3 regions of the Streptomyces sp. NPDC016562 genome follow, and region 2 is predicted to be linked to each of the others. Evidence: riboswitches for the same ligand, from Rfam matches in the RefSeq annotation. Region 2 holds a riboswitch; each other region holds the start of a gene.

Region 1 (4,857 bases), on a different contig from region 2:
GCTTCCGGCGTCCCGGTGACCATCGCGAAGAAGGGCGGCGACCCCGTCAACGCCGCTTCCATGCTGGCGGTTCTGGGCCTGGGCGCCCAGGGCGGCGAGGAGATCGTCCTCGCCTCGGAGGCCGAGGGTGCGGACGTCGCGCTCGACCGCCTCGCGAAGCTGGTCGCCGAGGGTCTCGAAGAGCTTCCCGAGACCGTCTGACCCTTCGGGTTCCACCCGAGCAGTACGCCGCGAAGCCGCGGGCCCCGGACGGCCGGGGGCCCGCGGCTTCGCCGTTGTGGCGCCCGGCCGGGGGGCGCGCGGAGCCCTGGAAACCCTCGGAAATCCAACCACGTAATTCAGCGCCGAAGAAAAAGAGCCCGGCGGACATCTCAGGCCCCTCCGCAGAAATGCGGCGCGCCGAATTCACCCCGTGCGCACCGCGCGATAAACGGGCGCGATGCCACGATGTCGTCCTTTGTATACGGCCCCTGTTAATGCCGCCCGCTCGACATGTTTACGGCAGGTTGCGAAGTGCTCACAGCCGGCCGGACCCGCCGCCGGTGCGCACCCGCCGCCCGGTCGGCGTGGAGCGCGGTCAGCGCCCGCGCCCGCTCCGCGTCCCCGCGGGCCACCGCGTCCACGATCGCACCGTGCTCCGCCCAGGACTCCACGGGCCGCAGGGGCGCCTCCACCACGTACATCCACGCGATCTTGTGCCGCATCTGGGTGAGCAGCGCGATCAGCCCGGGGCTGCCCGAGGACTGGGCGAGCGTCTCGTGGAACCAGCCGCCCAGGGACCTCAGGTCCTCTCCCTGGCCCCGCCTGGCCCGTTCCTGACCCAGTCTGACCAGCCCACGCAGCACCTTGAGGTGCGCCTCGGTGCGCCGCCGGGCCGCCCGGGCCGCCGCCAGGGGCTCCAGGAGCATCCGCAGCTCCAGCAGGTCGGCCGCCTCCTGCTCGGTCGGCTCGGCGACGCAGGCCCCCGCGTGGCGCCGCGTCGTCACGAACCCCTCGGACTCCAGGGTCCGCAGCGCCTCGCGGACCGGGACGCGCGAGACTCCGTACCGGCGGGCCAGCACCTCCTCGGTCAGCCGACTCCCCGGTTCGAAGACACCGGAGACGATGTCATCGCGGATTGCTGTGCATACTGCGTGCGCAGGAATACGCAAGACCGAACCTCCGCCTATTTCCGACTGCCAGCCTCAATGCGCGCACGTGCGCGTGCTGCGACTCTATTGCAACACACGATCATTTCCGAGAGCGGCCGGAAATACGAAACATTCACAGGGGGCGGATCCGGGCGGACACACGAAGACCCCGGCTCGGGGAGCCGGGGTCTTCGGTGAAAGGTGCGGGACGACGGATCAGAGATCGACGCCGTGCGAACGCATGTAGGCGATCGGGTCGATGTCCGAGCCGTACTGCGAGCCGGTGCGGGCCTCGAAGTGCAGGTGCGGGCCGCTGGAGTTGCCGGTGGAGCCCGACAGGCCGATCACCTGGCCGGCGGTGACCTGCTGGCCGACGGAGACGCTCAGCGAGTTCATGTGCCCGTACTGCGTGTAGGTGCCGTCGTTGTGCTTGATCACGACGTTGTTGCCGTACGCGCCGCCCCAGCCCGCCTCGACCACGACACCGACGCCCACCGCGTGGACCGAGGTGCCGGAGGAGGCGTGCAGGTCGATGCCGGTGTGGCTGCCGGAGGACCACATGCCGCCGCCCGCGTGGTACTGCGTGCTCACGTACGAGCCCTCGATCGGGGCGACGAAGGTGTTGAGGCGCTTGCGCTCCTCCTCGCGGGCCGCGCGCTCGGCGGCCTCGCGCTCGGCCTTCGCCTTGGCCTCGGCGAGGCGCTTGGCCTCGGCGGCCCGCTGCTTGGCGTCGGCCTCGGCCTGCGCCTTGGCGGCGGCGTGGTCGGCGGCGCGCTGCTGGGACGCGGCCTGGTCCGCGATGTCACCCGCGAGGTCCTCGGCGACGACGACGGCGCCCAGCCCGTTCTCCGGGGCGGAGCTGCTGTGGTTGTCCGCGGCGAAGGCCGGGGCGGCGAGGGAGCCGACGACGCCCGTGGTGGCGATCGCGGCGATGCCGGCGTAACCGGCGGTCTTACGGCTCAGGCGGCTGGATCCGCGGTGCTTGCCGGAACCAGCGGGACGACTGCCAAACGCCATGGAGGGTTGGATCCTTTCCTTCCTTCTCGCCTACCGGGTTAGCTGACGGGTTCGGAGCAGGAAGGTCTCCTACGGGCCTCCTCTGGCGAGGCGGCCCGATTCACCCCAGGGACACATGTGGGTCCCCGGCTCCCCAGGCTCGCGCCTGACGGGGACTCGGCGATCGCTGTCCGGTGCCGCGGGTGCGGCGGGCACAACTGACGGACAGCACGGACGACGCTAGGCGGATCATCAGTCAATCGCCAAACAGACGCGGCTTTTTGTTGCGTACGCCACACCACATAAAAGCAACCTCACCACCAAACGGACAAAAGGGCTCTGGCGGGATAAGTCCCGCCAGAGCCCCTCGCACCTGAGACACCGATCGCCCGATGAGGCGTCAGCCGACGGTCAGGTGGCCGTCGTCAGGTCGTCAGCCGCCGTCGTCAGGTCGTCAGTCGGTGACGACGGTGACCTCGCCGATCCCGAGTGCCCGTACCGGCTCCTCGATCTGCGCCGCGTCGCCCACCAGGATGGTGACCAGCCGGTCCGCCGGGAAGGCCTTCACGACCGCCGAAGTCGCCTCCACCGTGCCGGTTTCGGCCAGCTGTGCGTACAACTGGGCCTGGTAGTCGTCCGGCAGCTCCTGCTCCACCTGGTCGGCGAGCGTGCCGGCCACCGAGGCGGCCGTCTCGAACTTCAGCGGGGCCACGCCCACCAAGTTCTGCACGGCGACGTCCCGTTCGGCGTCGGTCAGACCGCCCTCCGCGAGGGTGCGCAGCACCGTCCAGAGGTCCTCCAGCGCCGGTCCGGTGTTCGGGGTGTCCACCGAGCCGCTGATGGCGAGCATCGAGGCGCCCTTGCCGTCGGCCGTGGAGCGCAGCACCTGGGCGAAGGCGCGCACGCCGTAGGTGTACCCCTTCTCCTCGCGCAGCACCGCGTCCAGGCGGGAGGTGAGGGTGCCGCCCAGGCAGTACGTACCGAGCACCTGCGCCGCCCAGACGCGGTCGTGCCGGTCCGGGCCGATGCGGCCGATCAGCAGCTGGGTCTGGACCGAGCCGGGCCGGTCCACGATGACCACCCTGCCGGTGTCGTCGGCGGTCACGGACGGCGCCGGGAGCGGTTCGGCGGTGCCGCCCGTCCAGCTGCCGAGGGTGTCCGCCAGGACGGCGTCGAGGTCGATGCCGGTCAGGTCGCCGACGACCACGGCCGTGGCGGTGGCGGGGCGTACGTGGGCCTCGTAGAAGGCGCGCACGGCCGCGGAGTCGATGCGGGCGACCGTCTCCTCGGTGCCCTGCCGCGGGCGGGACATCCGCAGGGACGCCGGGAAGAGCTCCTTGGAGAGCTGCTTGGCGGCGCGCCGCTGGGGGTTGGCCAGCTCGTGCGGGATCTCGTCGAGCCGGTTGCGCACCAGCCGGTCGATCTCGGCGTCGGCGAAGGCGGGGGCGGCGAGTGCCTCGGAGAGCAGGCCCAGCGCCTTGGGCAGCCGGGACGCCGGGACCTCCAGGGAGACCCGGATGCCCGGGTGGTCGGCGTGCGCGTCGAGGGTGGCGCCGCAGCGCTCCAGCTCGGCCGCGAACTCCTCGGCGGAGTGCTTGTCGGTGCCCTCGGAGAACGCGCGCGCCATGATGGTCGACACGCCGTCCAGGCCCTCGGGTTCGGCGTCCAGCGGGGCGGCGAGGTTGATCTCGACCGCGATCACCTGCTGGCCCGGCCGGTGGCAGGTCAGCAGGGTCAGCCCGTTGGACAGCACCGTGCGGTCCGGGGCCGGGAAGGCCCACGGCTGCGGTTCGCCGGCCTGCGGGCGCGGGTGGAAGGTCATCGTGACGGCTGCGGTCTCGCTCACTGCTCCGCCCCCTCGTTCTCGTCGCTCTCGCCGGACTGCGCGCCCTGGCCGGACTCGTCGTCCCCGTCGGTCTCCTCGGCCGCGATCGGCTCGTAGACGAGCACCGCGCGGTTGTCGGGGCGCAGCCGGGCCGCGGCCACGGCCTGGACCTCTTCGGCGGTGATGTCCAGGACGCGCTCCACGGCGGTCAGCGCCAGCCGCGGATCACCGAACAGCACCGCGAAGCGGCACAGTTGGTCGGCGCGGCTGGCCACCGTGCTGAGCCGGTCCAGCCACTCCCGCTCCAGCTGCGCCTGGGCGCGCTCCATCTCCTCGGCCGTCGGGCCCTCGGCGGCGAAGCGCGCGAGCTCCTCGTCGACGGCCGCCTCGATGGCGGCGACGTCGACCCCGCTGGAGGTCTTCACGTCGAGCCAGCCCAGCGAGGGCGCGCCGGCCAGGCGCATCATGCCGAACCCGGCCGCGACGGCCGTCTGGTCGCGGCGTACGAGGCGGTTGTGCAGCAGCGAGGACTCGCCGCCCCCCAGGATCGTCAGCGCCACGTCGGCGGCGTCGCACTCGCGGGTCCCGTCGTGCGGGAGCCGGTAGGCGGCCATCAGCGCGCGGGAGGGGACGTTCTCGACGACCTCCTCGCGCAGCTGCTCCCCGATGATCTCGGGCAGGGTGCCGTCGCGCGGCGGCTGCTTGCCGTCGTGCGCGGGGATCGTGCCGAAGTACTTCTCGACCCACGCGAGCGTCTGCTCGGGGTCGATGTCGCCGACGACCGACAGCACCGCGTTGTTGGGCGCGTAGTACGTACGGAAGAATTGGCGCGCGTCCTCCAGGGACGCGGCGTCCAGGTCCTCCATGGAGCCGATCGGCGTGTGGTGGTACGGGTGGCCCTCGGGG
Region 2 (4,857 bases):
CCCCTGCCACCGAGGGCCCGACCCTCTTCGACTGGGAGTTCGCGACCGACCCGTACCCGGCCTACGCATGGCTGCGCGAGCACTCCCCGGTGCACCGCACCAAGCTCCCCAGCGGGGTCGAGGCCTGGCTGGTCACCCGCTACGCCGACGCCCGCCAGGCCCTCGCCGACCAGCGGCTCAGCAAGAATCCGGCGCACCACGCGGAGCCCGCGCACGCCAAGGGCAAGACCGGGATCCCGGGGGAGCGCAAGGCCGAGCTGATGACGCACCTGCTCAACATCGACCCGCCGGACCACACCCGGCTGCGGCGGCTGGTGTCGAAGGCGTTCACGCCGCGCAGGGTCGCCGAGTTCACCCCGCGGGTGCAGGCGCTCACCGACCACCTGATCGACCAGTTCGCGGGGAAGGGGGAGGCGGACCTCATCCACGAGTTCGCCTTCCCGCTGCCGATCTACGCCATCTGCGAGATGCTCGGCGTCCCGCGCGAGGACCAGGACGACTTCCGCGACTGGGCGGGGATGATGATCCGCCACGGCGGCGGCCCGCGCGGCGGGGTCGCCCGGTCGGTCAAGCAGATGCGCACCTACCTCGGCGAGCTCATCCACCGCAAAAGGGACGATCTGGGCGACGACCTGATCTCCGACCTGATCCGGGCGAGCGACCACGGCGACCACCTGACGGAGGGCGAGGCCACCGCCATGGCCTTCATCCTGCTCTTCGCCGGCTTCGAGACGACCGTGAACCTCATCGGCAACGGCGTCCACGCCCTCTTCATGAACCCCGGCCAGCGCGAGCGCCTCCAGCTCTCCCTCGCCGCCGGCGAGAGCGGACTGCTGGCCACCGGTGTCGAGGAACTGCTGCGCTACGACGGTCCGGTGGAGCTGGCGACCTGGCGTTTCGCCACCGAGCCGCTGACCCTCGGCGGCCGGGAGATCGCGGTCGGCGATCCGGTCCTGGTCGTCCTCGCGGCCGCCGACCGGGACCCCGAGCGGTTCGCCGATCCGGACACCCTGGACCTCTCCAGGACCGACAACCAGCACCTCGGGTACGGGCACGGAATCCACTACTGCGTGGGCGCCCCGCTCGCACGACTTGAAGGACAGACCGCGCTCGCGACTTTGCTCACGCGTCTGCCCGATCTGGAACTGGCTGTTCCGCCCGAAGACCTGCGCTGGCGCGGCGGACTGATCATGCGTGGCCTGCGCACTCTTCCCGTCCGCTTCACACCTCGAAACACTTGAGCGCGAGCTGACCGCGAGTCAGTTCCCGACCGAACTTGTGACAATCGTTCGAAGGCCGCTAGGTTCTGCCGTTACCCCGCCGTTATGCGAAAGGTGCACCTTCATGCGTTCCGGGAACGGCCGCCACAGACGCCCCCGCCAGGTCCCCGCGCTGGTAGTCACAGCCGGTGTCACTGGCTCCGCGCTGGCCCTGCCGCTGCTAGCCGCCACCCAGGCCTCCGCCGCCGACACGTCGACGTGGGACAAGGTCGCCGAATGCGAGAGCGGGGGCACCTGGAGCGCCAACCTCGGCAACGGCTCGTACGGCGGGCTCCAGTTCACCCAGGAGCAGTGGCAGAACGCCGGCGGGCTCGACTTCGCCGAGCGCGCCGACCTCGCGAGCAGGTCCCAGCAGATCGCCGTGGCCGAGCGGGTGCTCGCCTCGCAGGGGCCGCAGGCGTGGCCGCTGTGCGCCACCTCCGCCGGACTGGACCGGCAGGGCCCCGCCGCGGCGGTGGACCCCGGTCTGCCCGGCACCTCCGGGACGATCGCGCCCTCCCCGTCCCGCCCGGACGACACCGTGCCCTCCCGCGCGGGTGAGCGGCCGGCCATCGACTTCGGGGCGCCGACGGCGACCGGGCCGGTGGTCCCGAGCCCGTCCGGCTCCCCCTCGTACCTCATCCCCGACGCGCCGTCCGTCGGACTGCCCGTCATGCCCGTGCCGGACGCCCCCTCGGCGCCGGTCGTCCCGGCCGACCCGACCGCGCCCCCGGCGACCCCCGGCGACGCGGCCGCGCCCACGACTCCGGTGGCGCCGACGACGCCGGCCGTCCCGGCGGACCCGAGCGCGCCCGCGACCCCCGGTCAGCCTTCCGCGGACCCGACGGTCCCGGCGGCCGGGGATACCCTCCCGGCCGAGGGCAGCGGCAAGCACCGCGGCGAGCCCGCCCCCGAGACGGCCGCGCCCTCTGACGCGCCGTCGGAGCCCACGTACACGGTGCGGGCGGGCGACAGCCTGGCCGCCATCGCGGATGCCAAGGGCGTGAAGGGCGGCTGGAACCAGCTCTACCAGGCCAATGAGCAGGTCATCGGCGGCGACGCCGATCTGATCAAGCCTGGTCAGAATCTGGATCTAACCGTGCAATAAGGGCACTTGAGCGGCCCGAAAAGGCGGGAATGTCGGTTATCGGCAAGTGAGACATGCGTCTCTTCCGGTCAACTGGCGTGTCCCGCCCCGCGGCTGCGGCAAACCCCGTCCTCACCTGCGCAAACACCCCCACGGGGAGCGCAAGTAGGGGTCGTCTCCCCCCGATGTCCCTCGTTGAACATCGGGGGGAGACCTGTCTACCTTCTGAATCGCTCGCCACCGCGAGCTCCTTCGACCGCATCGCCGAATCCTGCCGGCGGACGGGGGGAACAGTCGTCGCGCAAGCGCCGAAGGCAGGAGCGGGGGAACCAAGGTAGGCGCCGGGAGCGGCCGTTGAGAGACGGTCACGCCACCGGCTTGGGGTTAAGCGGTGCGGCTGGTCCGCAGCGCCGGGCACTCATCAGCTCGAACCCGACAGCTCACCTCGTAGGCGTCGGTGAGGAGAAACCTCATGCTGCTTTCCGGCAAGGGCAAGCACCGTCGCGGCTCCAAGGCCGTCCGCATCGTCACGCTCGCCGGTGTCGCCGGTGTGGCCGTGGCCGCCCCGCTGATGGCCGCGGGCACCGCCTCCGCCGCGACCGCCTCCGAGTGGGACAAGGTCGCGCAGTGCGAGTCCGGTGGCAACTGGGCCATCAACACGGGCAACGGCTACTACGGCGGCCTGCAGTTCTCGTCCTCGACGTGGGCCGCGTACGGCGGCAAGGCGTACGCCGCGCAGGCCAACCAGGCCTCGAAGTCCCAGCAGATAGCCATCGCCGAGAAGGTCCTCAAGGGTCAGGGCAAGGGCGCCTGGCCGCACTGCGGCGTGGGCCTGTCGAACTCCTCCTACACCGGCGGCGGGTCCACCGAGACCCCGAAGACCGTCAAGCCGAAGGCCGACTCGAAGAAGACCGAGCAGAAGGCCGCGCCGAAGAAGGACACCACCAAGCGCGCCGAGGCCCCCACCACCCGCTCCGAGCGCGCCGAGGCTCCGGCCGCGCCGAAGACGGGCAACGGCTCGTACGAGGTCAAGTCCGGTGACACCCTGGGCACCATCGCCGACGCCAACGGCGTCCAGGGCGGCTGGGAGAAGCTGTTCGAGCTGAACAAGGACATCGTCTCGGACGCCGACCTGATCTACCCGGGCCAGAAGCTGAAGCTCAGCTGAACACTGCGGCCGTAGCCCGCAGGCGCCCGTAGCCGACCGGGGCCCGATCCGCAGGCCCGAACGGCACGCACGACGTCCCACCGCCCGGCGCGTTTGTCCCCACGCGCCGGGCGGTGGCGTGTGCGCCGCCGCGCCCCGCGCCCCCGAACCCGGTCCGTATGTCCCGGAAGAGGGGTATTCGGTCCCTTTTTCGTCCCAGGACCCGGGCGGTCGGCAGGTCGAGTCCCCGGATCCGGTTAGGCTCTAGGCGGCCAGGCCATCCCACGGCCTGACGCCACCGCACACCCAGCGTCACATCCCAGAAGGAGATGCTCGTGCCGTCCATCGACGTCGTCGTAGCCCGGGAAATCCTGGACTCCCGAGGCAACCCCACGGTCGAGGTCGAGGTGGGCCTCGACGACGGCAGCACCGGCCGTGCTGCCGTTCCGTCCGGCGCCTCCACCGGTGCCTTCGAGGCCATCGAGCTCCGTGACGGTGACCCCAACCGTTACTTCGGCAAGGGTGTCGAGAAGGCCGTCCTCGCCGTCATCGAGCAGATCGGCCCGGAGCTCGTCGGCTACGACGCCACCGAGCAGCGCCTGATCGACCAGGCCATGTTCGACCTGGACGCCACCGACAACAAGGGCTCGCTCGGCGCCAACGCCATCCTCGGCGTCTCCCTCGCCGTCGCGCACGCCGCGTCCGAGGCCTCGGACCTCCCGCTCTTCCGCTACCTCGGCGGCCCGAACGCGCACCTGCTGCCCGTTCCGATGATGAACATCCTCAACGGTGGGTCGCACGCCGACTCCAACGTGGACATCCAGGAGTTCATGATCGCCCCGATCGGCGCGGAGTCCTTCTCCGAGGCGCTGCGCTGGGGTGCCGAGGTCTACCACACCCTCAAGAAGGTCCTGCACACCAAGGGCCTGTCCACCGGTCTCGGTGACGAGGGCGGCTTCGCGCCGAACCTGGAGTCCAACCGCGCCGCGCTCGACCTCATCATCGAGGCCATCAAGCAGGCCGGCTACACCCCGGGCAAGGACATCGCGCTCGCGCTCGACGTCGCCGCGTCCGAGTTCTACAAGGACGGCAAGTACGAGTTCGAGGGCCAGTCCCGCTCGGCCGCCGAGATGACCGACTACTACGCCGAGCTCGTCGACGCGTACCCGCTGGTCTCCATCGAGGACCCGCTGTTCGAGGACGACTGGGCCGGCTGGAAGACCATCACCGACCGCCTGGGCGCCAAGGTCCAGATCGTCGGCGACGACCTCTTCGTCACCAACCCGGAGCGCCTGGCCCGCGGCATCGAGGAGGGCTCCGCGAACGCCCTGCTCGTGAAGGTGAACCAGATCGGTTCCCTCACC
Region 3 (4,857 bases), on a different contig from region 2:
CACGTCCAGCCCGAGCACCTGCCCGGCCCGCAGTGCGACCCGTGTGTGCCCCTCGGGCGACAGGTGCAGCCGGTCGGTGTCCCAGGCCCGCCGGTCCTGTACGGACCTCAGCGACCAGAGGTCCAGGACCGGGCAGTCGTAGCGGTCGGCGATGGCCCGCACGTGGGCGCTGTACGTCGCCACCTTGCCGCGGAGGTGCTTGAGCACCGGCACCCCGCGGGTGTCGAAGCCAGTGGTGATCATGACCTGGCCGACGGCCCCCGCGAGGTCGGCCACGGCCGCCTCGAACCGCTCCGCCACGTCGTCCGGGTCGCTGCCGGGCCGGATGATGTCGTTGCCGCCCGCGCAGAAGGTGACCAGATCGGGCGCCAGGGCCTTGGCCCTCGGGACCTGGTCGGCCACGATCTGGTCGAGGAGCTTTCCGCGCACCGCGAGATTCGCATACCGGAAGTCGTGCTCTTCGCGCTGGTCGGCCAGGAGCACGGCGAGCCGGTCCGCCCAGCCGAGAAATGAATCCCCGGGTCCCGGGTCCCCCACGCCCTCGGTGAAGCTGTCCCCGATCGCCGCGTACGAGCCGATGGTCTTGAGTTTCGTCGTCGTCGCTGCCACGGGTCCATCCTTCACTCCCGCTACCAACCTACGCCAACGTAATGAGGGGTTGACGGGCCGTGATCTATACCACCCGGGGGTTAAGGAATAGGTACACACGAGGCCGGGACCCCCCTCGGGTCCCGGCCTCCTGTGCGTCCGTGCCGCGGTGGCGGCTGCCGTCAGAGGCTGGCGCCCTTCGAGCGGAGGTAGGCGATGGGGTCGATGTCGGAGCCGTAGGAGGGGCCCGTACGGATCTCGAAGTGGAGGTGGGGGCCGGTCGAATTGCCGGTGGAGCCCGAGAGGCCGATGCTCTGGCCCGCCGTGACGCTCTGGCCGGCCGTGACGGAGAGCTGGGAAAGGTGGCCGTACTGGGAGTAGTTGCCGTCGGCGTGGCGGATGATGACCTCGTTGCCGTACGCGCCGGCCCAGCCCGCGGAGACCACGGTGCCCGCGCCGACCGCCTTGACGGTGGTGCCGGAGCTCGCGATGAAGTCCACGCCGGTGTGGTAGCCGGAGGACCACATGCTGCCCGCGACCTTGTACTGGGTGGAGATCCCGCCGCTCACCGGCGCCACGAAGGAGGAGGCGGACTGCGGCTGCGCGGCCGGCGCCTCGGGGGCGGTCTCCTGCTGCGCCGGGGCGGGCTTGGCGGCCCGCTCGGGAGCGGGCTTCGACACCGGCTTGGTGGCCGGCTTCGACGCGGGCTTCGCGGGGGCCTTCGGGGCGGGGGCGGCCGCGGCCGCGTCGCCCGCACCGCCGAGGTGAAGCTTCAGGCCCGGGTGGATCAGCGACGGGTCGCTGCCGACCGCCTCACGGTTGTCGGCGTAGAGCTGCTCCCAGCCGCCCGGCAGGTGGCGCTCGGCGGCGATCACGGAGAGGCAGTCGCCCGGGACGACCGTGTACACGCCCGGCGCGGCGGCCGCGGCCTGCGGCGAGACCGGAACCTGCGGTGCCGCGACGGGCGCCCCTGCGGTCACGGCGGTGACGGCGGTCGTCGTGGCGGCGGCCGGAGCGCCGGCGGCCTGAGCACCGGCGGCGCCCATCAGCGGCAGCGCGAGAGCCGCGCCACCGGTGCCGGCGACGGCGAAACCGCGCGATATCGAGAGGGACTTGGGACGGCGGTGCTTACCCTTTGCAGGCATGGCGCATTTCCTCTCCGGTGCCTGCGAGGTGAGCTGTCGGGTTCGGACTGGAGATGTCCGGCCGCACATGAACGGACCATGTACGGCTTCACCCCAAGCCGTCCCGGGTCCGAAGATCCGGGACAGCGGCTTACCTGGTTCCCCCGCTCCTGCCGCGCGTGAATAGTCGGGTGCGGTTTCCGGGCGGCGGCAGGATTCGGCGATCCACCCGGATCGGTCGCGAACGTAATCCCAAAGGGCCACGCGGAACAAGCCATGAATTCCCTGACGGAATAACAGGGATGAGGGACCGCCGGAATTCCGGTCACCCTCCGTCCATTCCGCCCCGCCAACAACCGCTCCGACGCGGTCATTCGGCTTTAGCGATCAGGCACTCACGGTCACCGTATGATCTGGCTCACGGGGACGCGGCCGATCTCGCCTCCGCTGATGGCAAGTTATCGCCAAGTAGTGTAATTCGGACAGAGCACCCCAGCCGGCGAGCATCCAGTCGGCGCGACGAAGCGGAGGAGTTCCCTTGACCCAGCAGATACAGGAGCCGGAGTTGTCCGGAGTGCGCAATTTCCGCGATGTGGGCGGATTGCCGACCTCCGACGGGCGAAGGGTCAAGGCGGGGCGACTGTTCCGAAGTGGACATCTCGCCCATGCCACGGAAACCGATACAGAATTCCTCGGCTCGCTCGGACTCCACACCGTCTTCGACTTCCGCAACAACGCCGACCACGCGCTGGAGGGCCCGGACGTGGACCTGCCGGGGGTGCGGAACGTCAACATCCCGCTCTCGGATCCGGCCGACGGCCGCGAGTTCTGGAAGATGGTCCGCGACGGCGACCTCGACCAGCTCCGCGCGGTCCTCGGCGACGGGCAGGCCGCGGCGCGGATGACCCAGTCGTACCGCGTGATGATCAAGCACCGGACCGCCGAGCACAGCCGCGTCCTGCACGCCCTCGCCGAGGACAGCGTCCCGGCCCTCATGCACTGCGCCGCCGGCAAGGACCGGGCGGGCCTGTCGATCGCCGTCACCCTGCTCGCACTGCGCGTCGAGCGCGAGGCGATCGTCGCGGACTACCTGGAGTCGAACGCCCCGCACCGCCGCTACCGGGTCCGGCGCGGCGACGGGTCCTCCGGGTCCCGCTCCCCCGAGGTGATGGAGCTGCTGGCCCCGCTCTTCGACGCCCGCGCCGAGTACCTGCTCGCGGCCTTCGAGACCATCGACGAGGCCTGGGGCGGTGTGGACCGCTACCTGTCGCAGGGCCTCGGGCTCACGCCCGAGACCCTGGACCGCCTCCGCGAGCAGCTGCTCGACTGATCTGATGATCTGCGCTCAAGCAGGCGGTCAGCGGTTGGCGACCGCCTGCTTCACGAGCGTCCTGCCGAAGTCCCACATCAGCCCGGACCCGCCGTGCGCCTCGTCCATCACCTCACGGAAGGCGCCGACGAACCGGTCGACGTCCTGCTCGTCCACGATCAGGGGCGGAATCAGCTTGATCACCTCCAACTGGTCCCCGGAGACCTGGGTGAGGATGCGGTGCTTCTGGAGCAGCGGCACGACGACCATCTGCGCGAACAGCCCCTTGCGTGCCGCTTGGAGCATCGTCCAGCGGCTGCGGAGCCCCAGCGAGGACGGCCGGCCGAATTCGATGCCGATCATCAGGCCGCGTCCGCGCACCTCGTGCAGCAGCTCGTACTCGTCCACGAGCGCCGCCAGCCGCCCGCGCAGGAGGTCGCCCATGGCCCTGGAGTGGGCGACGATCTCCTCGTCCTCCATGACCGACAGCACGGCCAGCCCGGCCGCCATCGCCTGCGCGTTGGAGCCGAAGCTCGCGGAGTGCACGAGCACCCGGTCCATGGACGAGTAGACCTTCTTGAAGATCCAGTCCTTGCCCAGGGTCGCACCGACGGGCACGTAGCCGCCCGACAGCGCCTTGGCGACGCAGACCAGGTCCGGCTCCACGCCCGGCTCGTGCTGGTAGGCGTAGAAGTCGCCGGTACGTCCGAGGCCGGTCTGCACCTCGTCCGCGATCAGCAGTGCCTTGTGCCGGTGCAGCAGCTCCTGCGCGGCGAGCAGGAATCCGGGCGGGGCCGCGAGGACGCCCTTGCCCTGGACGGGCTCGACGATCAGGGCGGCCACGTCCCCCCGCTTCAGCTCCCGTTCCAGGGCGGCCAGATCGCCCAGCGCGATCCCGGTGTCGGGGAGCAGCGGCGCGAAGCCGTCCCGGAACCCGCCCTCGCCGTTGACCGAGAGCGAGCCGGTGGTGAGCCCGTGGAAGGCGTGGTCGCAGTAGAGGATCCGTGGCCGGCCGGTGGCGTACCGGGCGAACTTCAGGGCCGTCTCCACCGCCTCGGTGCCGCTGTTGCCGAAGAAGACCCGGTCCAGGTGCGGGCTGTACGAGAGCAGCTTCTCGGCCAGCAGCCCGGGCAGCGGCTGGCAGTCGAAGCGGGTGAGGTCGGCGAGCTGGGCGTCCAGGACGTCGTGCAGGGCCCGGCGGACGACCGGGTGGTGGCGGCCCAGGCCCATCACGCCGAAGCCGGCGAGCATGTCGAGGTAGTCGTTGCCCTCTGCGTCCCAGAAGTGGGCGCCCTGGGCCCGCTCGTAGACCTTGTCGAAGCCGATCGTGTGGAGCATCCGGGGCAGTTGGTGGTTGAGGTGCCGCGCGTGCAGCTCGTACCGTTCCGCGCCGCGCTCGGCGAGCAGCGCGGCCAGGTCGAAGCCCTTGCCCCCTCCCGGCGCGGCTGTCATGCCTTCTTTTCCCGGTTGCCGCCGATCGTCTCCCGGGCCGCCCGCAGGGATTCCTTGAGGGAGCCCATGGTGGCGAGGACGGCGGTGGGCTCGTAGCCGCAGTGCGCCATGCAGTTGGCGCAGCGCGGGTCCTTTCCGCGGCCGTACTTGCTCCAGTCGGTGTCGTTGATCAGTTCCCGGTACGTCGGCACGTAGCCGTCGCTCATCAGGTAGCAGGGGCGCTGCCAGCCGAAGAGGGAGTAATTCGGAATGGCCCAGGCCGTGCAGGGGAAATCGGCCTTGCCTTCCAGGAAGTCCAGGAAGAGCGGGGAGTGGTTGAGCCGCCACCGGCGCCGATTGCCGCCCGCGAAGGCCTTCCTGAAAAGATCACGGGTCTGTTCGACG

Evidence for each region. Region 2 has a riboswitch for cyclic di-AMP ahead of ACF059_RS23985 (transglycosylase family protein). Riboswitches for the same ligand answer to the same signal wherever they lie in the genome.
Region 1: it holds a riboswitch for cyclic di-AMP, as region 2 does, so the genes downstream of both, ACF059_RS08555 (M23 family metallopeptidase) here and ACF059_RS23985 (transglycosylase family protein) in region 2, are expected to answer to the same signal.
Region 3: it holds a riboswitch for cyclic di-AMP, as region 2 does, so the genes downstream of both, ACF059_RS11580 (peptidoglycan DD-metalloendopeptidase family protein) here and ACF059_RS23985 (transglycosylase family protein) in region 2, are expected to answer to the same signal.

The regions. Positions count from the first base shown of each region.
Region 1 covers NZ_JBIBRZ010000002.1:118,360-123,216, reverse strand. Annotated here, with positions in the region: gene ACF059_RS08565 (HPr family phosphocarrier protein) at 1-201, shown strand, start outside; gene ACF059_RS08560 (GntR family transcriptional regulator) at 474-1,151, opposite strand; gene ACF059_RS08555 (M23 family metallopeptidase) at 1,347-2,147, opposite strand; cyclic di-AMP (ydaO/yuaA leader) riboswitch at 2,160-2,319, opposite strand; gene ACF059_RS08550 (M16 family metallopeptidase) at 2,581-3,948, opposite strand; gene ACF059_RS08545 (M16 family metallopeptidase) at 3,969-4,857, opposite strand, start outside.
Region 2 covers NZ_JBIBRZ010000006.1:78,139-82,995, reverse strand. Annotated here, with positions in the region: gene ACF059_RS23995 (cytochrome P450) at 1-1,241, shown strand, start outside; gene ACF059_RS23990 (transglycosylase family protein) at 1,345-2,367, shown strand; cyclic di-AMP (ydaO/yuaA leader) riboswitch at 2,643-2,815, shown strand; gene ACF059_RS23985 (transglycosylase family protein) at 2,819-3,514, shown strand; gene eno (phosphopyruvate hydratase) at 3,823-4,857, shown strand, end outside.
Region 3 covers NZ_JBIBRZ010000002.1:835,452-840,308, reverse strand. Annotated here, with positions in the region: gene ACF059_RS11585 (SGNH/GDSL hydrolase family protein) at 1-609, opposite strand, end outside; gene ACF059_RS11580 (peptidoglycan DD-metalloendopeptidase family protein) at 771-1,733, opposite strand; cyclic di-AMP (ydaO/yuaA leader) riboswitch at 1,739-1,945, opposite strand; gene ACF059_RS11575 (tyrosine-protein phosphatase) at 2,251-3,042, shown strand; gene ACF059_RS11570 (aspartate aminotransferase family protein) at 3,070-4,473, opposite strand; gene hpnH (adenosyl-hopene transferase HpnH) at 4,470-4,857, opposite strand, start outside.